DNA from 3 places in the Lysinibacillus sp. OL1 genome. Region 2 is predicted to be linked to each of the others. Evidence: riboswitches for the same ligand, from Rfam matches in the RefSeq annotation. Region 2 holds a riboswitch; each other region holds the start of a gene.

Region 1 (7,900 bases), on a different contig from region 2:
AACAAGTACCTCACAGTCTTCAATCCACTGAAGGTATTGCGGTAATAAGCTTGCTAATCCGTTATCCCCGATCCCAATCAACTTCATCGATCGATGCAATGTCATCAGCCCTTCCTAATAATTGTCCCTGCATCGAATAGATCGATGTGGAAAGCGTTAAACCGCCCTTAATATGATGGATAGAGGAATAGCAGCAAGCCTCACATAAACGATGGAAGAACGCATCATAGCCCTTCTCCATCATCATCTCACCTACTTGTGAAGCTGTATTTGCCTCTAGAACTTGTGCTATCGTTTCTCTATCTGCCCCTATATCCTCTGCCAGTTGTGCTAAAAAATTAAAATCGATTGGTGCACTTTTGGAATGCACCATCATGACTCCTTGTGCGACTTTAGAAAATTTCCCCATCATCCCAACGAGTGAAACTTGTTTGATGCCTAGACGCTTACAATGCTTTAATGTAAAACCTACAAAGTCACCCATTTCAATAAACGCTTCTTCTGCTAGATGTGGGTATTGTTTCATCGCAAACTTCTCACTTCGTCCACCTGTTGTCACCACTAAATGCTCACAGCCAGCCTCTTTCGCTACACTAATAGCTTGGACAATACTGGCCATATAAGCAGAACTCGAAAAAGGCACGACGGTTCCCCTTGTGCCTAAGATTGAGATGCCCCCAAGTATACCGAGTCGTCCATTTAACGTTTTTTTAGCAATCTCCTCTCCCTTAGGTACAGAAATCACCACATTCACGCCTCGAGTAATGTGAAATTCGTCCAACACACCTTGGACCGTGCTATAAATCATTTTACGGGGTACAGGATTAATGGCTGCCTCTCCGACAGGCACTGGCAGGCCAGGCTTTGTGACACGCCCGACGCCAATACCTCCATCTAAATGAATCCCAGGTGTATCTGCCCAGCTCACTGTGCCAACGATGAGTGCCTGATGGGTCGCATCAGGATCATCACCAGCATCTTTAATCGTTTCACAGCTGACAGCATTTTCTTCAAATATGCATTTTTCAATTGTAAAGGTTGCATCTCGACCAATAGGTAAATGAATCGTACTTGTCTCTTGCTCCTCCTTAGTAATAAGAGCAAGCAGTGCAGCCTTTGATACAGCAGTTGCACAGGCTCCCGTCGTATAACCGTGACGCATGTCCTTGGGGTCCTTTTTTGGCTTCCGCTCCATTATTTTTTCGCCTGTTCGTCCGCTAAAAGTGAGATGGCATTTAAAGCAGCAACCGTCACTGTACTACCGCCTTTACGACCAACATTTGTAATGTACGGAATCCCTTCTAGTTTAAGCAGCTCTTCTTTTGACTCAGCTGCTGACACAAAACCAACAGGCATACCGATAATTAAATCTGGTTTTGCTAGCCCTTCTTTAATTAATCGAATCAATTCCAGCAATGCAGTTGGTGCATTACCAATGGCATAAATACCACCTTCATGTAATTTGGATGCCTTTTGCATCGAAATAATGGCACGTGTTGTATTTTGTTTTTTCGCTTCTATTGATACATCTTCATCCGCAATATAGCAATGCAAATCACCGCCATGTTTTTGGAAACGCTTTTTACCAGAGCCACTTTCAATCATTTGCACATCTGCAATGACATGACGTCCTGCAAGAATAGACTTGATACCCGCTTCAATAGCACCTGGTGTAATGATGACACTACGACCTAGCTCGAAATCAGCTGATGCATGGATAATGCGACGTACAACTTTCCATTCATCTTCTGAGAAGTCATGCTCGCCCATTTCCTCTGCAATAATAGAGAAACTGTAATCGTAAATTTTATCTGGGTCTACCGTTAATGGTTTAAAATCTGTTTTAAAATCCATGGAAAATGCCTCCTAAATTGTATGTTCAACAGCCTGTAATACTTCTTCAAATGTTGAATATTGTTGGCCGTACTGTATATTTGGTCGTGCAATAAGAATCGTTTCAATCTGGCATGCGAGAGCTGCCTCTAGCTTCTCATCAACTGAGCCCACTTTACCGCTTTCTTTGGTAATCATCAACGTCACTCCGTATTGACGAAATAGAGCTTCATTTAATTCCTTTGAAAACGGACCTTGAATAGCCACAATATCTCGCTGCGCCACGCCAAGTGCCTCACATTTTTCCATATTATCCAGTCGTGGAAGCATACGAGCGATTACTCTTGTATTTTCTAAGCCCTGTAAAACCCTTGTAAATGTAGCGAGTGTTTTACTACCTGTCGTTAGCATAATGACACCGCGTTTTTCTGCAGCTAGCTGAGCTGCCTCCTCATAATCCTTTACAACAGTAATCAAAGGATGGGCATAATGCTCATGAGCTCTTTCATAGCGAATATAAGGAATCTTTGCCTGCTCTGCCGCTGCCATCGCATTTTTAGAGGCTTCCTCCGCAAATGGATGAGAGGCATCTACCACCAATTGATAGCCCTGCTCTGTCATGATGGTCGCCATTTCCTCAGCTGTCAGTCTACCGATTAAATGTGGCAGGCCAACGTCAGCAAGACTAGAGGCTGCCGATTCAGTGACGACCGTAGCGGTTACCGCATAACCTGCGCTTTGTAATGCAAGGGCTAGATCCCTTGCATCACTTGTCCCTGCTAACATGAAAATCATTTTACCGGCTCCTCTTCATGATGATGGTCATGGTCATGATGGTGATGGTCATGCCCATGATCGTGATGGTCATGATGGTGATGGTCATGGTCATGGTCATGATCGTGATGGTCGTGATGATGATGCGCATGTCCATGATCGTGATCATGATGGTGATGATGATGTGCATGTCCATGTACTGCCGCATAGGCGCGATAATCTTCTAGATCTTGCATACCTGTTGATGTACCGTTGATTGCCTGTTCAATACGCTCTAATAAAACATTTTGTAACCGTTCATGGTAGCCAAAATAGTTAGCAATTTGAATATCACAATCTGGATAAAGTTCATTAAACTTCTCACACATGCCATGCATGCGTTCCATCAAAATGCCTGTGAATAAAAAGTATGGTAACATGATGATTTTTTTTGCACCTAGTTTGACACAACGTTCAATTCCTTCTTCAACTCGTGGATCTGTGACACCCATAAAAGCACTTTCTACGTATTTTACAGGTAGTTTTTCCCATAAAAGTCGCGTGATTTTATAAAAATCACCATTAGCAGATGGATCACTGCCACCTCGTGCAATCAATAAAATCGCTGTGTCTTCCTGCTCTTGTTCTGAATTAAAGCCAATTTCAGCTAGGCGATCTTGTAAAATGGCAAAGATTTCATCATGGATACCAATTGTTTGACCATATGTGAAGGTAATCGCTGGATAATGCTCACGCGCATGCTCGATTTCCGCTGGAATATGCAGCTTTGAATGGCCTGCATGCAGTAAAATGATTGGAATTACATGTACCTCTGTAGCTCCCTTTTTCACACAGTTTGTAATACCTTCTTCGATGTTAGGTGAAGCAAATTCAAGGAAACAAGTTTCCACTAAAAATTGTTCATCAATACGAGGTGTCATTTGTTCGATAAATGTACGAACCTCATCATTTCCTGCTGCTAAACGGCTCCCATGGCCGACAAATAAAATAGCTTTCATCTCTCTACTCCTTACTAGTCGCCGCACGGAGCTGGCTCTACTTTTATTTTGGAAGACATATCTTGATACGTAAAATGCAGTATTTTTTTCACACGTTTAAAATATTTAAATAAGCGTTCATTTGGATGAGCATTTGCTTTATATTCTTCAATAATATCTGTAATGAGTGGAATCAGCTGCTCAGGCTCCAGCCCTTCTACAACAGGCTGTGCTGCGTGTGCTGTACGACCGACTGGTTTTGCTCCAATAAAGACATCGAATTTACTTTTGCGGTAGACGATGCCAATATCATCAAATACAGCCCGATAACAGGCCATCCCACAGCCATTAAAGCCAATATTTAATGTCTTCGGTAAGGACATACCGCCTAGTTTTTCTTGTATTTCCTCTGCATATGGTATTGAATCAGCCTTTTCACCGTAGCAAAAATCACAAGCCTTCAGTGATAACACATCACCAATCGGGGCTAATAAAAACCCTACTTTCTGTAATTTCTCTGTGATCTGTTCAGGGGCAGTCGTTGGTATTTTCAAATGAATTTGATGATCTGGTGTGTATTCCATCGTCCCCTCATCCCCAACGACCTCCGCTAACGTCATCATTTGCTGGGGAGTAAAAAACTTATTGGCTACACCAGGACTTACTGCTAATTCAAAAATAGATTCTATTTTTTGCTGTACAAGCTTCGGTGTTATTTTGACTGCGCTTGTCCCTTTTACCATTGCAAGTGCCGCTGTAGCCATTTCAAGAGCTGTTTTTTTCGGCTTTGGCGTAGCGGCTATACTGGGTTTATTAAAGCGCCCTGCATTAGGGTCAGCCGTAAAGTCATTTCGCGCTGTTCCTGTCTCTTGGTTCATTGCCCAAGGTTCATTTTCTTCGCGTAAACGTTGATGTGGACGTAATGGCTGTTTCTCTTCACCCAGGGTATATTTACGTTGGTAACCGCGGGGCGTAATCATCTTATTGTCATAGAAAAATGTTGACGAATTCCCGATAATGACAGTTGTCAGCATACCAATATCATGTTCTAGCATTTCTGCTAGTGTTGTCATGGTCACTTCTTGACGTTCTCGATAGGCACTTTTCACAAGCCCAACTGGTGTGTCTGGCGAACGATATTCTAAGAGTATTCGTTGAGCCTCGACAATTTGTCTTGTTCGACGTCCACTTTTAGGATTGTATAAAGCAATGACAAAGTCCGCCATTGCAGCTGCCTCGACACGCTTTGCAATTAAATTCCAAGGTGTTAGATGGTCACTCAAACTGATTGTACAAGCATCATGCATAATAGGTGCACCAAGTATGCTAGCGCATGAATTAATCGCAGAAATCCCAGGAACAATTTCTACTTCAATTCCTGTAGCTTCTGTCCAGCCTAGCTCAATTAACACCTCATAGACTAATCCTGCCATGCCATAGACGCCTGCATCACCACTCGAAATTACTGAGACGATGCTCCCTGCTTCGGCTTGACGAACGGCTTCCTGTGCACGCGACACTTCTTCTGTCATGCCTGTACTAACAATCGATTTTGCACTTACTAAATCTTGAATCAGCTCTACATAGGTTTTATAGCCTATAATCATATCACTTTGTTGTAAAGCCTCTACTGCACGTGTCGTAATATGCTTAAAATCTCCAGGTCCAAAGCCTACTACGAAAATTTTTCCTTTTTGCGCCATGTTGTTACCCCTCTTTCACCTTTTCGATCCCTTTAATGGCAGTTGTTTGAGCAGTACGCTGTAATGTACCTTCACGAAGTGTAAAGACATGTTCGTTGTATAAGGATTCATGATGTAAATCTTGTACTAGTGTTCTAGCATGCTCTGTTGATGGCACACGATACCAGTTTCCTTGAGGATAAGCGATTACCACACAAGCATCCTTGCAGCGTCCATTACAGCGCGTTCTTGTCGTATGTATTTCCTGATCGAGTGCTTGCCGCTGTATCTCATCTCGAATGGCTAAGGTAATTTCCTCCCCATCCTTTTTCATGCAGCTACTGCCATTGCAAATAAAGAGATGTGTTTTCATCCCCTCTAAATTCCAAGTTGTCATGTTCTGTCTCCCCTCATTTGCTTTTTGGAAAAAGAAAAACCTTTACTCTATAACGAAGAGTAAAGGTTTTGTAGAAGCCAAATAAAAACGAATAGAATGAAATACAGGTACCCGCTTTCGCTTCAACTTCTCCCTCCGAAAAGTTTGCATGCACAATCAAATAAGCAGGTTTCCTGACTTAAGCTTCATTTTACTGTCGCACCTTCCCAAGTTTGTACCAGTGGCTTTGCGATTTCATCAGCTATTACAGTAGCGGGGGCTGTATTGGATTTTCACCAATTTCCCTATTATCTCGAGCTATTCGAGCACTTATTGACGTTTTATATGAAATTTTTAGTAGAATTTTAAATAGAAAACTGTCTTTATCATATCTTATTATTTTAAAATTTCAATATTTCTTTAAAAATTTATGACAAATTTATCAATTTTGAATGGAACTAGGTATGAAATTTATACAATCTATATAATTTGCGCACAAACTTTTATCAGAATATTCACCGTTGACCTTTAATTTAAAAAATTTCATAAAAGGTATAGCATATTTATGGAAATTCATGTTACACTTTGTCGTGAAATCTCACAATTTGAATGTTTTTCGGTGCAAAGTGCTTGTCATTTTGCTTAAAAGGGAAGCCGGTTTGAGTCCGGCGCGGTCCCGCCACTGTAATAGGGAGCTTTATAGAATATGTCACTGTCCAACGGATGGGAAGACCTATAAAGCATTGAACTAGAGCCAGGAGACCTGCCGAAAAATAAGTGATCGTTTCAACCTACGAGGATAGGTGTGCGGCTTAGCAGATGAGACTGTTATTTGCTTTTTTAGCTATGCACTTTTCCACCTAAGGAGAAGTGCTTTTTTTAATTACGCACGCAATATTCTAAAAATCTATTAATTAGTTAGGAGGAAAGCTTTTTGACATTATCATGGTGGAAACTTAGTTATTTTTTACTGGCCTTTTTAATCGTGCCAAAACGTGCCTTTGCCATGCATATCATGGAAGGTTTTTTACCAATCGAATGGGCTATTTTTTGGTGGGTGATCTCTATCCCATTTATCATTCTAGGATTGCGTTCTATTCGAAAAACCATTGATGAAAATCCTGAAACCAAAATGCTTTTGGGGCTTTCAGGAGCCTTTGCCTTTGTGCTATCCGCCCTAAAAATCCCTTCAGTTACAGGTAGTTGCTCTCACCCAACTGGTGTAGGACTTGGGACAGTACTCTTTGGCCCTCTAGCAATGAGTGTAATTGGAACAATCGTTTTATTATTTCAATCTTTATTATTAGCTCATGGAGGAATTACAACTTTAGGGGCTAATGCCTTTTCTATGGCTATTGTTGGTCCTTTTATTGCTTACTTTGTCTTTAAAGGGGCTCAAAAAGTAGGGTTGTCATTTTCACTAGCCATATTCTTTGCAGCTATGCTTGGTGATTTAGGTACATACATTGTGACTTCTGTACAACTAGCACTAGCCTTTCCTTCAGAGGTTGGAGGCTTTATGGCATCCTTTACAAAGTTTGCAGGTATTTTTGCCTTAACTCAAATTCCTTTAGCAGTGAGTGAAGGAATTTTAACGGTCATTGTGATGAATTTCTTGAAAAAATACAATGTTAGCGAATTAAAAACGTTACGTGTTTTCTCAACAAAGGAGGCACATTAACAAATGAAAAAAAATTTATTGTTATTAGCAATTGTTGTGTTGTTAGCCATCATTCCCTTATTCATACAAAAAGGTGCTGAATTTGGTGGTGCTGATGGAGAAGCAGAAGCAGCTATTGGTGAAATTAATGCGGAATATGAACCATGGTTTGAAAGTCTATGGGAGCCACCAAGTGGTGAAATCGAAAGCTTATTATTCGTGCTACAGGCAGCTATAGGAGCTGGCTTTATTGGCTACTTCATCGGCTATATGCGTGGCAAACACAAAGAAGGTTAACCATTATGTTACTCATTGATAAGTATGCCTATCTGAATAAGCTAGCGTCCGTTCATCCGCTAGAAAAAATGATATTTTCACTTGGACTACTTCTCATAACGCTCATCATGAGAGATGAACGACTTTCACTCATTACATTTTTTGTAATGAGTGCTTTTATCATTTTAGGTGCAAAAATTCCGCTTGCATACTACGGCAAATTATTATTGCTACCTAGCTTTTTCTTATTAACAAGTCTCGTATCTATTTTACTTTCCTTTACATCATCAACGAATACACTCCCTGCCCATATTTGGTCGTT
Region 2 (7,900 bases):
ATCAAACTCAACCTTTTTCCCCAATTGCACATACTTATAGCGTGTTTTCAACAGGTAGAAGAACAATCCTACTGCATAAAGCACAACCACGACTGTTAAGACAATGTTAGCAATTAATAATGGACTCATGGTTGGTCCCCCCTTTAGTTTGTCGTAATTTTCTCTCTTTGTGACGAATTTGCTAGTTCATACAGAAATGTACTTCACTTTATCATTATATTCCTATTCTAATAAATGAGTGAGCATTCAGTCAACATAAAACGGAAATATTTCTGATAATTTTATATTCTTACATTTTACAAGAAAAAAAGCCACCCTGAATTTTTTCAAAGTAGCATTTTTTTACTTTCCTTAACTATTTTACTTAGTAGGATGTCGCATATTCAGTAGACATTTGAACATCTGCTAAAATTGCACACAAACTATACCACCCCGTAGCTTAATACCTGGCAATTTACTTTTTGTACAAAAACATTTTTTAAATCAAACTTTATTTTTTAAAAACATTCCCACTGCGAATATATTCAACATCTGCTACGTTTAAGCGAGCATTTACAACACGTGCAGCTGCAAATAAATAATCCGATAAGCGATTTAAATATTTTTGTACAACCTTTGGTACATCTTCAACTTCTTTCATAAGTGTCACCATTTCACGTTCTGCTCGACGTGCAACCGTGCGTGCAATGTGTAAAGTTGCCGCTGCTGGTGCACCTCCTGGTAAAATAAAACGTTGTAAAGGTGGCGCTTCGTCTGATAAAGCATCTATACGAGCTTCAAGTACTTCAATCGGTTGTTCTGTTAATTTATAATGACGTTCTTTCATCACATTAGCAAGGTCTCCACCAGCATCGAACAACTCATGCTGAATTGTCTCTAGGTCTGTTAAAATATCCTTGAAAAGCGCTTGATCTAATTCACTTACAGCCTTTCCAATAAAGGAATTTAATTCATCAATTGCCCCATATGTTTCCACACGTAAACTATCTTTATCAACCCGTCCTCCAATTAGACTTGTTTTCCCCGTATCGCCTGTTTTCGTGTAAAGCTTCATTTCTCTCATCTCCTAAAAATGGTTTTTATAATTCCTAATCGCCTGAACTGTTGTTTCATAGACACCCTTTGCAATCATTTTACCAACTTCCGTAATTGGGCCACCATACAGCATTTCTACTCCTTTTTGAGTTGCAGCAATTAACAGACTATCTGTAGCAGTACCTGTTGCAATTGTTCCACTCCGCTCATCACGAATATTTTCTGATTGCAACGCCTTTGTTTTTGCCTCAGTTGCTGTCATCAATGCCTGAAAAAATGCCTCTTCCGATAAACAACCATTAACGATAACCCATGTATTAATAGTACCAATATATGGATCATCTTGTCTTTCGTGTACTCGAGATACATCAACTGCATTGCCTACGCCAGCTGTTACAGCTACGATTATACTGCCAAAAGGTGCAGAAAATTCATTGATGGCCACTAGAGCTGTTGGTACTGCTGTTAGCATAACAACAGTATTTGTAGATGAAAAATTTTCCCTTTTCAAAAATTCTTTAACTTCTCGTTTCACATCGCTAATGACATAATCACCAGGAACTGAGCGATTTAATAAGCAATTATGCCAGCCAATACCTGGGTTATGAACTGCAGAAGATACGGTCTTCAGAGGAAGCTCTGATTGAAGTTGGATATATTGTTCAGTTATCGTAAAGTGCTCTTTTTTGATGACAGCTCGCTGCTGATAGTCTGTAGCTGCGGGCATCATTGTAATTTGAGGTTTTGGTATTTCAGGGTGAGCATATGTAGTCACCCGTGCTTGATAAACTTCTTCAATTTGTGAGGCAATTAATACTTCATGTGGTGCACCAAGTGCTCTCATTTGTCCGCTTTCCATCAGCAATAATTCATCACAATAAAGAGAGGCTAAATTCATATCGTGTAGTACCATAACGACTGTTAAACCACACTCCATGGCTTCCTTCCGAACCATATCTAAAATTTGACGTTGGTGTGCAATATCAAGATGGTTCGTTGGTTCATCCAGCAGTAAGATTTCAGCTGTTTGAGCTAATGCCTGTGCAACAAAAACTCTTTGTTGTTCACCGCCAGATAAAAATTCCATCGGTGTATGCTCATATCGCTTTACACCTGTTTGAAGCATTGCATGTTGAACTGCCTTCTCATCTTGTGCAGACCAACTCGAGAAAAAGCCTGTTTGATGCGGGTAGCGCCCCAGTGAAACTGCCTCTCTCACACTGTTCGAGAAAGCATTTGCATGAAGCTGTGGTAATACAGCCATTTTTTTTGCCAAAGCACGAGCATGATAAGAAAGAATATTTTGTCCATCAATCGAAACGGTTCCAGCAGTAGCTGGTAAAATACCACTCATTACTTTTAATAATGTGGATTTCCCGCTACCATTCGGCCCTAGAATGCCAAGAATTTTTCCTTTTTCAACAGTAAAACTAATGTCCCTGACGATTGGTACATCTTCATAGCCACCTGATAGATGTTCAACAACAATCATGCCCGTACCCCCTTGCTTCTTCGCTGCTTATAAAAAATATAGGAGAAAACAGGTGCTCCAATAAATGCCGTAATGACACCAATTGGTAGCTCTCTTGGCACAATGATTGTTCGTGCTACTAAGTCGCAAATAATGAGTAATGTTGCACCATTGAAAAAAGATAATGGTAATAAGTGGCGATGATCAGAACCCCAAATCATCCTTGTCATATGCGGCACCACTAATCCTACAAAGCCAATTGTGCCAGAAACTGCTACAGCTGCTCCAGTTAGCATGGAGCCACCTGCTAATATCAAATATTTACTACGCTTTACATTAACACCTAAATGTTTTGCTCGCTCTTCACCATACAACAAGACATTTAATTCTCGTCTTTGTGTCCATAGCATTATTGAACCTACAATCACAAATGGAATGATCATTTGGACATATGGCCAACCACGCATCGAAACAGAACCAAGTAGCCAGCCTATTACCTGACGTAATTCTTCACCAGATAAGGCAATCATTAATGAAATGAGGGAACCTAAAAATGAACTAAAAATAACACCTGTTAATATCAACGTTTCCATTTTTAATGAGCGGTCTACGAGTCTAGCAAAGCTCATAACAACTACCATCGTAATGATAGCACCAATCATACTAAAGGTTGGCAGCGCATACAAACCGACAACAGGTATAGAAATACTAAAAAAGATCGTTAAAACAGCACCAACAGAAGCCCCTGATGAAACCCCTAGTGTATATGGATCTGCTAATGGATTTTTTAATAAACCTTGGAAAGCTGCTCCAGCAATAGCTAGAGATGCGCCTACTAGTCCCGCTAATAACACGCGAGGCAAACGAATTTTCCAAAAGATATTGGCGGCTGTTTCATCAACCGCCTTATTCCACAATACTTCTAATGGAATATGAACCGAGCCTATCGCTACGCCACACCAGATGCTAATAAGAAGAAGCGTACATGTTAATGTATAGGCTAGTGCTATTTTTTTCACTTAAATACCTCAGGATAGATTGCTTTTGCTAATTCTTCTAGACCTTCAGCTAAACGTGGCCCTTGACGACTTGTCGTACTTTCATCTACCTGCACAATCGCATTATTTTTTACGGCATTAATCGTATCAAAGCCCGCACGTTTTGGTATTTTCGTTAAAATATCTGGTACATAATGATATGTCACCACGATGACATCTGGATTTTTTGCGATAATTTGTTCTGCATCAATTTTATACCAATTATCGCCATCTACAGCTACATTCTCTGCATTAATCATTTCAAGCATCGCGTTCATAAATGTACCATTGCCAGCTGTATAAATATCTGGCTCATCTGATGCTTCAACTAACACTTTTTTGGGTTCAACATCCTTGACTTTAGACAAAACTTCTTCTACTTTTGCCTTCATATTCGCGACAATTTTTTCTGCCTCTGGTAATTTCCCTGTAGCACGTCCCAGTTGCTCAATTGTTGTATATGTTTCATTAAAGTCTTGTGCATTTTTTACAACAAATACTTTCAAACCTGCTGATTCAAGCTGTGCAATAGCCTCTTCTGAAAGAGACATGCTAGATTCGTGTGAAAAAACGATATCTGGTTTTAAAGCAATAATTTTTTCAATATCGTATTCCATACCGCCAACCTTATCCTTCTCAGCTGCCTCTGGCGGATAATCGTCGTTGTCCGTAACACCAACTATTTCATCATTTAAACCTAGTCCAAAAAGGATTTCCGTATTACTCGGAATAAGTGAAACAATTTTCTCAGGAGGTGCTTCAAGTGTAATGTCCTTACCAAGGGCATCTGTTATCGTCATTGGGAATGTTGCTTCATCCACCTGGGCTGTTTCTTGCTGTGTTTGCTGCTCGTTAGATGGCTTGTTATCTTTTGCTTCCTGCCCACAAGCAGCTAGCAAGCCTACTGCTAAAAATGCTGATAATCCTATTTTCCAAAATTTCTTCATGTGAATCCTCCTTCGTTGATCCGTGCGACATTTCGCTTTATTCTACATCAAAATAAAACCCCTCATCTTTGATCGATGAGGGGGCAAAATCGCACCAAAAAAACTGATACAAAATCCACCACCCTATCCTCGTAGGTTGTCATGTCGTTATAAAGGCAGGTCTCCTGGCTAGTGCTACTTGCGATTTTTCAAGCCTTCCCGAAATCTTCAGTGGCATCATTTGAAAAAACTCACACTTACAGTGGCGGGACCGCATCGGAATTACACCGATTTCCCTTTTCACTTTACTTAAGTAAAGAACCTTTATAATATTCAGTTGATTTCATTATACATGAAAATGAAAGAAGTCGCCTCCATTCAAGACGACTCCCCGGCCATTATACAATTTCAGAAAAGTATTGAACTGTTTTCATTTGTGCACCCATTTCTCTTAATGACCATGTCTGCTCTAAATAAATGTCCGCTAGTTTTTCATATTTCCCACCAAATTTATGTGCCCACTCAACCGCTATGACACTTTCATAAAGGTGCGCCATTTTTTCCGCCACACCTTTTGCTTCAAAAGTTTTCGTTGCTTCGTCTAAAGCGCTAAAAATTTGAAGTTTCACAGACATATTCGCCAATTGTTCTTTAACAATTTGTACTAATGAACTGTTAGCTAATTTGTCTAATCGTTCCTCCATCTCCTGTACAAACAGTTCATGGGCATGAAACTTATCTACTAAACGAATGAGTTCCAAGGCCAAAATATTAGCCGTCCCCTCCCACACCGTCAATACTTGCGCATCTCTTAATAAGCGAGGCGTTACAAAGTCTTCTATATAGCCATTACCTCCATGTAATTCAATTGCCTCACTAGCATAGTGAACAGCTTGCTCTGCCGTTTCCTTTTTCATAATGGCAATATATAAACGATTCATAATAAGATCTTGCTGTGTGCCCTGTCCACTTGTCACTTTATCGTATAATTGAATAAGATCAAAAACTGTCGCTACTTCCACGTGCAACTTAGCTGCAAATTTCCCTAAAGTATCCTGAATCATAGGGTATTGTGTTAAGGGCTTGCCAAATGCATGTCGATTGCTTACATAATGTTTCGCCTCTAAGAAGCCGCGACGCATAATACCAATTGAAGCGACTGCATTACAAATTCTGGAGAGATTTAGTGCTTCTAGCATATAATAAATCCCTTTATTTTGCTCCCCTACAACGTAGGCAAGAGCACCATCAAATTCTACCTCACCAGAGGGAACTGCCCGAACGCCTAGCTTATCTTTCAGTCGGCGAATACGTAGATGATTTGTTGTTCCATCTTCTTTACGCCAAGGAACTGCAAACAACGTTAAGCCTTTGGAACCTGCTGGTGCACTTTCTAGTCGTGCCAATACCATCGCTACACCACACATGCCCGCATTGGATGCAAAGTATTTTTCACCATATAGACGATACGCAGTGCCATCCTTTCTCGCCTCCACCACATTTGCACCGACGTCAGAGCCTCCTTGACGTTCTGTTAAAAAGGTCGCACCTTCATATAAATCTGTGTCACCTGTTGCACAAACATGTGGTAAAAAACGCTGCTTTACCTCTTCATCTGCATAATGATCTAATAGATAGGCAGTAGCCATCGTCAATGTTACGGGACAATAAAAACCAGGTTCTGCATGGGATAGCAAATAACCTTGTGCAAAGCTATAAACATAATTCCCCTTGTGGCCTAGCTGCGGAATATGCTTGTGTACATAGCCTACAATCCCAGTATTATATGTCTCTTCAATCGTTTTTTTATAGCCATCATTAACCCAAACCTCCGATATCTCTTCACCATAGGCATCATATCTTTGAAGGCGAGGCTCACCCTGTCGATCTGTATGTTTTGCCCTCGCATCAATATCACCTGCACATAGCTCACCAAAATCTGTTAACTCTCGTTGGGCATAGGATAAAAACTCTTTATCTAACATCATTTCTACTATTTTTTGAAGCGTGTCATCTTCCGTAAAAAAGTTCGTAGTACGCATTGCTTCTTGTTGTAATACTTTCATGCTATCTCACCTCTTGCCCCTTCAAATTTTGTTTTAATATTTTGCCTGATGCATTGCGTGGGAGCGCTTCCACTTTTTCAAAAATACGTGGTATTTTAAACTTTGCAAGATGTTCCTCTAAATAAGCTTTCAAAGCTTCCTCATCAATATCTTGTTTAGCACAATACACAGCCTTTACAGTTTCCCCCCATTGCGGATGTGGTACACCAATTACTGCAACCTCGAATATCCCTTCAAAACTCAATAAACAATCTTCAATTTCTTTCGGATAAATATTGACACCACCCGAAATAATGACATCCTTTTTACGATCTACAATCCAAATAAAACCATCTTTATCCTTGCGAGCTAGATCCCCTGTTTTTAACCAACCGTCAATAAAGGCTTCATTAGTTGCTACTTCATCCTTATAGTAGCCAAGCATGTTACCCTCACCTAATAAGACAATTTCCCCCACTTCGCCTACATTTACATCTTCTCCACTGTCATTCACAATACGCAACTCTGTACCAAGTGGCGCCCGCTGGCCAATACTTCCTGCCTTTGCTTCATGCTCCTTGCCAAATAATAATGAACCACTTGGACCTGCCTCTGTTAATCCATATACACAAGTCAAATTATTTGTGCGGAATGCCTGCTGAATGAATCGAACCTCACTTTGAGATAACGGTGCTCCACCATAGACCCACCATTTCATAGAAGACAAATCTGCCGAATGTAGCCTTGGCAGCTGTGCCGTTAATAAATAAGCAACAGGTGCTCCAAAGAAATGTGTTGTTTTCTCCTTTTCAATGGAATCAATGAATAAATCGGGTGTAAAAGTTGGTGTTAATACATTTGTTGAGCCTACCAATACACCCGCCATTAAAAATAAATGTAATGGTGCAGAGTGTGTTAATGGCATCATAAGCAAAATACGGCTCTCAGGCTTTACCTCCATTTCAACAGCTATCATTTGCGCCACTGTTAAAATATTACGGTAGCTAAATAACACACCCTTTGGTTTTCCTGTCGTGCCAGATGTATATAAAATCGTGGAAGGGTCATCCTCTTGTAACTGACAATCAATCGTTTGTGTACTTGCATTTTGAAGCATTGATTCATACTGATACCATCCCACTTTTTCTTGACCTGTTTTAATTTTCAACGGAATACCAGCTAGCTGTTCAACTACTGCAAAAATAACCTCATGTACGACAATTGCCTTCGCTTCGGCATGCTGCGCCACGTACTCTACTTCTTGCAATGTAAACTTTGCATTGACTGGCACAACGATCGCTCCAATACGCTGAATAGCAAAGTAACAGACAACAAACTCTAAAACGTTTGGCATAAAAATTAAAACCTTATCCCCCTGCTTTACTC
Region 3 (7,900 bases), on a different contig from region 2:
TTTCATCCAGTTGGGAAAGAAAAGCCCTACTGGATGTATACATAACTGTATTGGGGGATAAAAAATGGAATTTTCCAAGCTGATTGATAAGCGTCGCTCTGCTAATAATTTTATCAAGGACGTTAAGATGACTGAAGAAGATATACGCTCTATTTTGGAGGATGTTAAGCTTGCCCCTTCAGCATTTAACCTACAGCATGCTAATTATATTGTTGTGCTGGATGAGGATATGAAAGAAAAGGTGAGAGAGGCAGCATATGGTCAATATAAAGTACATTCAGCTTCAGGTGTAATTCTTGTACTAGGTGACAAGGAAGCATATAAAAATACTGCTGAGCTAAGCCAGGGCATGGTGGATTTAGGCATAATTACAGCGGGCGAACTAGAGGATATTGTAGCAGAGAATACAAGATTTTATGAGGATCGTGGTGAAGGATTCATGAAAGATGAAGCCATTCGTAATGCTTCTCTGTCTGCAATGTTATTCATGCTAGCTGCGAAAAATCGTGGTTGGGACACTTGCCCAATGATTGGCTTTGATAATCAGAAAATGCGTGAGCTTTTCAATGTGCCAGAAACACATGAAATAGCCTTAATGATTACTATTGGGAAAGAAAAAGAAAGCAGTCGTCGATTACGTGGGTATCGCAAGCCAGTTGAAGAATTTGCCATTTATTATTGAAATGGTATAAAATACAATAGCTATACAAATACTATGAATAATGTACATTTAGGAGGAAACATCATGAAGGTAGTAGCAATCGTAGGTAGTATCCGTAAAGAATCTTATAATATGCAATTAGCTCAATTTATTCAAAAACGTTATACAGAAAAGTTAGATCTTGAAGTATTAAGCCTAAAGGACCTACCAATGTATAATCAAGATATTGAAAATGAGGCTCCACAAGCAGTTCTTGATTTTAAAGCAAAAGTAAAAGCTGCAGATGCTGTACTTTGGGTTACACCAGAATATAATGGTACAGTGCCTGGGGTTATGGTAAATGCTATTGATTGGCTATCTCGTGTAGATAAAGTAATGATTGGCAAACCATCCATCATTATGGGTGCATCAATGGGGAACTTAGGTACTGTAAAAGCACAATTACATTTACGTGATATCTTATTCTCTCCAGGCATTAACTCACCATTACTTAGCGGCAATGACGTTTATATTGGTGCTGTTCACACTAAATTTGATGAAGAAGGCAATTTAACTGATGAAGGAACAGTGAAATTCCTTGACGTAGTCATTGATAATTTCTTAAGTTGGGCAAAAAAATACGTTTAATTAAATTCTAACCCATAAGTATACAATATACTTATGGGCATTTTTGTTTAGAAAGATGCTACTTCTGCATGAAATCTTCACACTTTCACGATATACTTTTAAGAAATTCTAAAATGGTGGTTACGGATGAGAAAATTATCATTAAAGCTTGGTATTATCTTTTTCATTACATTGTTTTGTATTGAGACCTTTATGATGTTTTTTTTGCATGTTTCCCTGACGAATTCTAGAGTGGAAGAGGAACTAGAGCGTTTACAAGCGAGAGGAAATTCACATCGTACGATATTAGAACAGAACTTCAATAATGAAACATTAGCACATGTCGTTCTTATGGAATCAGAAGCAAGTACAGATGTCGTGGTGACTGACTTTTTCGGGACAATCCTTGCATCCTCACAACCACATCAAGAAATCAGTGATCTGATTCGTGAGATTGAGGGGGAGGGGGAAATACCTTATGAAGGAAGGGTTTTACAAGACAATTGGCAAGAAGTTAAAGCTATTGCGACTATAAGCCCTATTCAAAACCAGCAAGGAACGATTGGCTATGTATTTATGTTTCAAAATACCGATTCCATCCATGCATTAATGAAACGGCTCAATAAGCATTTTCTCATCGTAGGTATTGTATCTGGTCTTGTCAGTATTGCAGTCATTGTTGTTCTATCTCGCAAGCTGGCTAAACCACTTATTCAAATGAAAGAGGCTACATTGAAAATGAGTAAGGGTGATTTTACAGTCGCTCTTTCTACGAATGGAAAAGATGAGCTTGGGGATTTATCAAATGCTATCCAGCTTTTATCCAATGATTTAAATCATCTAAGGCAAGAGCGTAAGGAGTTTTTATCGAGTATTGCACATGAGCTTCGTACACCACTAACTTTTATTAAAGGCTATACAGACATTCTTGCTAAACGGGATTTAACAGGGCAAGATCGTCAAAAGTATTTAGCTATTATAATAGAAGAAACAAATAGACTTTCAAGATTAATTAAAGATTTATTTGATTTAGCGAAAATGGATGAAAATTCATTTGTAATTGAAAAACATTGCTTATATTTAGAGCCGTTTTTTACAAACATTGAAGAAAAATTAAGTCCCGCGTTTCAAGATAAAGGTATCTATTTGGTTGTACGTTGTGATAATGGCTTAACACTATGTGCAGATGAAGCAAGACTTGAGCAAATCGTGATTAATCTATTAAATAATGCATTCATCTATTGTGCGTCAGGAGATATGACTACAGTTACTGTAAAACAAGACCGTGGAATTTTAAGCATCGTCGTTGAAGACACAGGGAAAGGAATTCCAAAGAAGGATTTACCGTATATTTTTGATCGGTTTTATCGAGTGGAAAAATCACGTAGTCGTGCATTAGGTGGATCTGGACTTGGGCTTGCTATTGTCAAGGAGCTTGTACAAGCACATGGGGGAGAAATAAAGGTTAGAAGTGAAATAAATAAAGGGACTACTTTTGAATTGTCATTTAAAGGAGTAGAAACGAATGAAAACGATTTTATGCATTGATGATGAACCAAGAATGTTAGATTTATTAACCCTTTATTTGGAACCACTATTTATTTGTAAAGCAATGTCTTCTATACAAGAGGCATTGGATTTTTTAGAAGAAGAGCATGTGGATTTAGTTCTTTTGGATATTATGATGCCAGAGATGGATGGGTGGCAGGTTTGCCAGGAAATTAGGAAGTTTTGGGATGTTCCTATCATTATGCTTACTGCAAAAGGAGAACACGCTGATATTGTAAAAGGTTTAAACCTTGGTGCAGATGACTACATTTTAAAGCCTTTTGATGAGGAAGAGTTGTTAGCACGCATACATGCTGTATTAAGAAGAACGATATCTGAAGACAAAGTGATTAACTTTGAAGGGCTTTGTTTAGATAGAGAGTCCTTTGAAGTATATTTTCAACATAAGGCAATTCCATTAACACCAAAGGAATTTGCCATGCTCGCCCTATTTTTAGATTATCAAAATAGAGCATTTTCTAGAGAACACCTTATCCATGCCGTTTGGGGATTTGATGTAACGATTGAAGATCGTACCATCGATTCACATGTACGTAATTTACGAGAAAAATTAAGAAAAAGTGGTTTTCCGGCGGATGATTACTTGCAAACCGTTTGGGGCATCGGCTATAAATGGCATAAGTCTGCAAAGAGAAAGCAAATGGAACATAAAAGCTAGAAATTAACCTCTACCAGAATTGAAGGTAGAGGTTATTTCTATTATTTTGAACTAAGCTAAGAAATGATGGATATGACCTATGAAAAACATCTAGCACAAGTAGGGGGAGATATACTATTGAATGGGCATAATCTTCAATGTTTTTTGTAATCTATAGGCGAAGATACCAGCAAAAATAGCTAAAATAATATCTTTTGGTAGTGGAGGAATCATCCAAAGCCAAGCGAGCTTATATGAAAAATTCTCTGGCGCACTTGCCCAAAGCTTATAGGCAAAAAACATCCAATTTGTTCCTATCAAATAATTTATAGCCGTTGCTACCAAAGCAGCTACGATAAAACTTTTCTTTGTCCCGCTTCGTTCTACGATCAATCCTGCAACAAATGCAGCTAATATAAATGTAATAATAAACCCAAAGGTAGGGCTTAAAATTTGGCCAATTCCACCACCGAAACGAGCAAAGACAGGGGCTCCTGCCAATCCTACGCACATATAAATTGTGCAGGCGAGCGCACCTTTTCTACTACCAAGAATAAGCCCTGCTAAAATTGCAAAGAAGGTTTGAAGCGTAATGGGTACACCACCAACTACCATAAAAGGTGCAAAGGAAGTGATATTAGCACCCACCATCATTAGCGTTGAAAATAACCCAATGTAGGTAATGTCAACAGTTCTTAACTTATGGTGACTATGTTGTGTAACAGTTGCCATGAATTTCACCTCGTTTTATAAGTTATTACTGCTAGTGTAAAAAACGAATGTATTTGTGTCAACTTTGTTGTTTATTTAAGTTAACTCAATTGCTGAATTAAATTGAAGTAGACTATCTATCTATAAAAATGTATGATAGAACCGTCACCATTTTATAACTTCAAATACTATTGGTGTGACATTTTTAAATGTCACTTAAAAGGGAAGTCGGTGGAAGTCCGACGCTGTCCCGCAACTGTAACGAGGAATCCTATAATATGATTTGCCACTGTTTAAGAATGGGAAGGCAATTATAGGATAGTGAATCGAAGCCAGGAGACCTGCCATTTAGTAATACCTGTAATGCCCACGAGGATGCAAGCAATACGGACAATAGCTGGATATTTTTCTGACTTTGTTTAATCTAGGGTATTTCTATGCGCATTTTCGCATGGGATACCTTTTTTTATTGCTTCATTCATCAATATATTCAGTAGGAGTTTAAAACAGATGAATAAAAAATTTATGTTATTTTCCTTCGTACTTTTCATGGTATTAATTGTTTCAATGACCTTTGCTGTAATGGTTGGCTCAGTTTCAGTTACTCCGTTATATGTATGGAAAGTTATTCTTTCTAAAATTCCTTTTATACAAAATTCGATCGAGCAAGATTGGAGTCGCTCTCAGGAAATCATCATCTGGCAAATAAGAGCACCTCGTGTTTTGCTAGCAGCGATAGTAGGAGCGGGGTTAGCTATTGCAGGGGCAGCCATTCAGGCACTAGTACGTAATTCTATTGCAGACCCGTATATTCTAGGGATTTCTTCAGGGGCAGCTGTCGGCGCTACTTCTGTGATTATTTTAGGAGCCTTTTCATTTTTAGGTATTTACGCTCTTTCAGTATCCGCATTCCTTGGTTCATTACTTGCCATTGCACTTGTCTTTTTCTTATCACGTGTTGGGGGACGTGTCTCTATTTTCCGCTTGCTATTGGCAGGCATGGCTGTGTCCTTTATCTTAACGGCTATCTCTAACTTTATTTTAATGATGTCAAAGCAAGAAGGGGCCTTAAAGGCTGTTATGTTTTGGATGCTAGGTAGTTTAGCTGGAGCCAAATGGAATAATATTGTGATTCCAGCTTTCGTATTCTTTATTGTATTTGGGCTACTGTGGCTACACTATCGCAATTTAAATTTATTATTACTAGGAGAAGAGGCGGCAGTGACATTAGGCGTTAATCTTCAGCAATTCCGTATTCAGTTAATACTACTAGTATCTCTATTAACAGGTGTGCTTGTCGCAGTTAGTGGTTCTATAGGATTTGTGGGATTAATTATTCCCCATATTGTGCGTTTAATTGTGGGCTCAAACTATAAATACGTAATACCTATCAGTGCTTTAATAGGTGGAATATTCTTAGTGTGGGCAGATGCCTTTGCTCGAATTATTATTGCTCCTCAGGAAATGCCAATTGGTATTATTACAGCTTTTTGTGGAGGACCATTTTTCATTTGGCTTCTCCGTCGTAACAACTATTCTTTCGGTGAAGGAGATTAACTTCCATGACATTAGAAGCGAAACAAGTATCATTCTCCATTTACGATCAGCGTATACTGCATGATGTAAGCATTCAAATAAAAGAAAAACAATTTGTTGGATTAATTGGTCCTAATGGGAGCGGAAAATCAACATTGTTAAAAAATATGTATCGTCTCCTAAAACCTGAAAGTGGATCGGTAGTATTAAATGAGCAAGATATATTAAAGCAATCAAGTAAAGCAATTGCGAAAAATTTGGCTGTTGTAAGCCAAGAGACACCCGTATTATTTGATTTCACTGTGCATGATTTAGTCAGTATGGGAAGAACCCCACATAAAAAGCTGTTAGAGCTTGATCAAGAGAAAGATTTTCAAATTGTTAAAGAGGCTCTTAGGCAAACGGGCATATCGCATTTAGAGAAACGAAGCTTTAGTTCGCTTTCTGGTGGCGAGAAAAAGCGTGTCATGGTTGCAAGGGCACTCGCTCAACAAGCACAGATATTAATATTAGATGAGCCGACGAATCATTTAGATATTCAACATCAACTTCAACTTATGGATTTAATTCAGACTTTGCATTTAACCGTAGTAGCAGCTTTACATGATTTGAATATTGCTGCTATGTATTGCGATCAAATTTACGTTTTACAGCAAGGGCGAATAGTTTGTCATGGTACACCAGAGGAAGTACTTACGCCAACAGTGCTGCAAGATGTATTTGGTGTTTTTGCGGATATTCAAATCCATCCAATGACAGGGAAGCCGTATCTTACATATGTTCCTGAACAGTTCACGAAGGGGTTTAGCCAAATATAGAAAAGTGTCATCTTCTATTAGATACATAAAACATCCTTTAAGGAGTGACTGTATGCAAATAGCCTTTACGAAAATGCATGGTATTGGCAACAGCTATATCTATCTTGATCTTTTCCAACATGATTACAAGGAAGATATCTTTTGTGTATTGGCTCAAAAAATGGCCAATGTCCATACTGGTATTGGCTCAGATGGATTGATTATTATCCAACCCTCTAAAATTGCTGACTGTGGTATGCGTGTATTTAATAAAGATGGATCTGAGGGGACAAATTGTGGTAACGGTCTTCGCTGTGTTGCTAAGTATATTTTTGAACGTCATATTGTACGACAAGAGCTAATTACGATTGAAACGAAATCCGGGATTATGCTGGCACAGGTAGTGGTGCAAGACAATCGTGTAATAGAAGTGATTGTCGATATGGGCAAACCTCTCTTATTGCGCAAAGACATTCCGATGTTAGGAAACCCAAATGAGCTTGTCATCAATGAGATATTTCCTTTACCTCAACAGTCTCTTATGGTAACTGCTTTGTTTTTGGGCAATCCGAATACTGTAGTTTTTGTGAATGCGATCGAGCAAGCACCATTAAGAACATTAGGCGGTATTATAGCAAACGATATGAGATTTCCTTATCGCTGCAATGTTGAGTTTGTAGAGGTTGTTCATGAGAAGGCATTAAAATGCTGCGTTTGGGAACGAGGTTCGGGTATAACAGAGGCATGTGGGACAGGTGCTTGTGCAGCGGTAGTGGCTGCTATATTAAATGGTTTTTGTCAGAAGGGGGAAGAAATAGTAGTCCAACTTAGTGGTGGTGACTTAGCCATACGATGGGCTGACAATGACCATATCTGGATGCGTGGTCCTGCAGCATTTATTGCAGATGGTATTTATGAATTTTTATCTTAATTACTCCCATCCTTCTTCGTCATGCCATTTTAAATAAATGAATACAGGACGCCTCCGATTTAAGGGTGGCGTCCTATATTGTAAAGCCATTAAGATACTGCTTTTAAGCCTGCTACACCTATGATAATTGCTATGATACTGATAATACGTGATAGATTTTTGGATTCGCCAAAGAAAATGATATTTACGAGTACAGCTCCAACAGTACCAATTCCTACCCAAACAACATAGGCAATACTTAACTGCAAATAGTTGAAGGATGTATATAAAAGGGCAAAGGACACACCAAAACCACCAATATATAACATTAAGTTTCGTAATGTTTTATACTGACTATAGAAGCGTAAGCCAACCACACCTATAATTTCAGACAATGCAGCTAAGATAATAAGTACCCAACCCATTATACATTCTCTCCTTTCGTTTGCACCTGCTCTTTAGAGGAATTATCC

The links. A riboswitch is a leader RNA that binds a small molecule or an ion and turns the genes downstream of it on or off. The one in region 2 is predicted to bind cobalamin.
Region 1: linked by a shared signal. The riboswitch ahead of EW028_RS15660 ((2Fe-2S) ferredoxin domain-containing protein) and the one ahead of EW028_RS10035 (ABC transporter substrate-binding protein) in region 2 are both predicted to bind cobalamin.
Region 3: linked by a shared signal. The riboswitch ahead of EW028_RS21550 (FecCD family ABC transporter permease) and the one ahead of EW028_RS10035 (ABC transporter substrate-binding protein) in region 2 are both predicted to bind cobalamin.

What each region holds. Positions count from the first base shown of each region.
Region 1 covers NZ_SJDS01000008.1:169,860-177,759, forward strand. Annotated here, with positions in the region: gene cbiE (precorrin-6y C5,15-methyltransferase (decarboxylating) subunit CbiE) at 1-87, opposite strand, end outside; gene EW028_RS15635 (cobalt-precorrin-5B (C(1))-methyltransferase) at 62-1,195, opposite strand; gene EW028_RS15640 (precorrin-8X methylmutase) at 1,195-1,854, opposite strand; gene cobK (precorrin-6A reductase) at 1,867-2,628, opposite strand; gene EW028_RS15650 (sirohydrochlorin chelatase) at 2,625-3,605, opposite strand; gene cobJ (precorrin-3B C(17)-methyltransferase) at 3,620-5,287, opposite strand; gene EW028_RS15660 ((2Fe-2S) ferredoxin domain-containing protein) at 5,292-5,663, opposite strand; cobalamin riboswitch at 5,810-5,991, opposite strand; cobalamin riboswitch at 6,243-6,427, shown strand; gene EW028_RS15665 (energy-coupling factor ABC transporter permease) at 6,577-7,323, shown strand; gene EW028_RS15670 (energy-coupling factor ABC transporter substrate-binding protein) at 7,327-7,599, shown strand; gene cbiQ (cobalt ECF transporter T component CbiQ) at 7,605-7,900, shown strand, end outside.
Region 2 covers NZ_SJDS01000004.1:179,518-187,417, reverse strand. Annotated here, with positions in the region: gene EW028_RS10055 (heterodisulfide reductase-related iron-sulfur binding cluster) at 1-129, opposite strand, end outside; gene EW028_RS10050 (cob(I)yrinic acid a,c-diamide adenosyltransferase) at 491-1,054, opposite strand; gene EW028_RS10045 (adenosylcobinamide amidohydrolase) at 1,067-2,527, opposite strand; gene EW028_RS10040 (FecCD family ABC transporter permease) at 2,524-3,525, opposite strand; gene EW028_RS10035 (ABC transporter substrate-binding protein) at 3,522-4,490, opposite strand; cobalamin riboswitch at 4,628-4,810, opposite strand; gene EW028_RS10030 (acyl-CoA dehydrogenase family protein) at 4,868-6,535, opposite strand; gene EW028_RS10025 (class I adenylate-forming enzyme family protein) at 6,537-7,900, opposite strand, start outside.
Region 3 covers NZ_SJDS01000016.1:42,338-50,237, reverse strand. Annotated here, with positions in the region: gene EW028_RS21575 (nitroreductase family protein) at 65-682, shown strand; gene EW028_RS21570 (NADPH-dependent FMN reductase) at 746-1,288, shown strand; gene EW028_RS21565 (sensor histidine kinase) at 1,415-2,815, shown strand; gene EW028_RS21560 (response regulator transcription factor) at 2,793-3,494, shown strand; gene EW028_RS21555 (biotin transporter BioY) at 3,609-4,205, opposite strand; cobalamin riboswitch at 4,360-4,547, shown strand; gene EW028_RS21550 (FecCD family ABC transporter permease) at 4,695-5,741, shown strand; gene EW028_RS21545 (heme ABC transporter ATP-binding protein) at 5,747-6,538, shown strand; gene dapF (diaminopimelate epimerase) at 6,591-7,448, shown strand; gene EW028_RS21535 (DMT family transporter) at 7,538-7,852, opposite strand; gene EW028_RS21530 (DMT family transporter) at 7,852-7,900, opposite strand, start outside.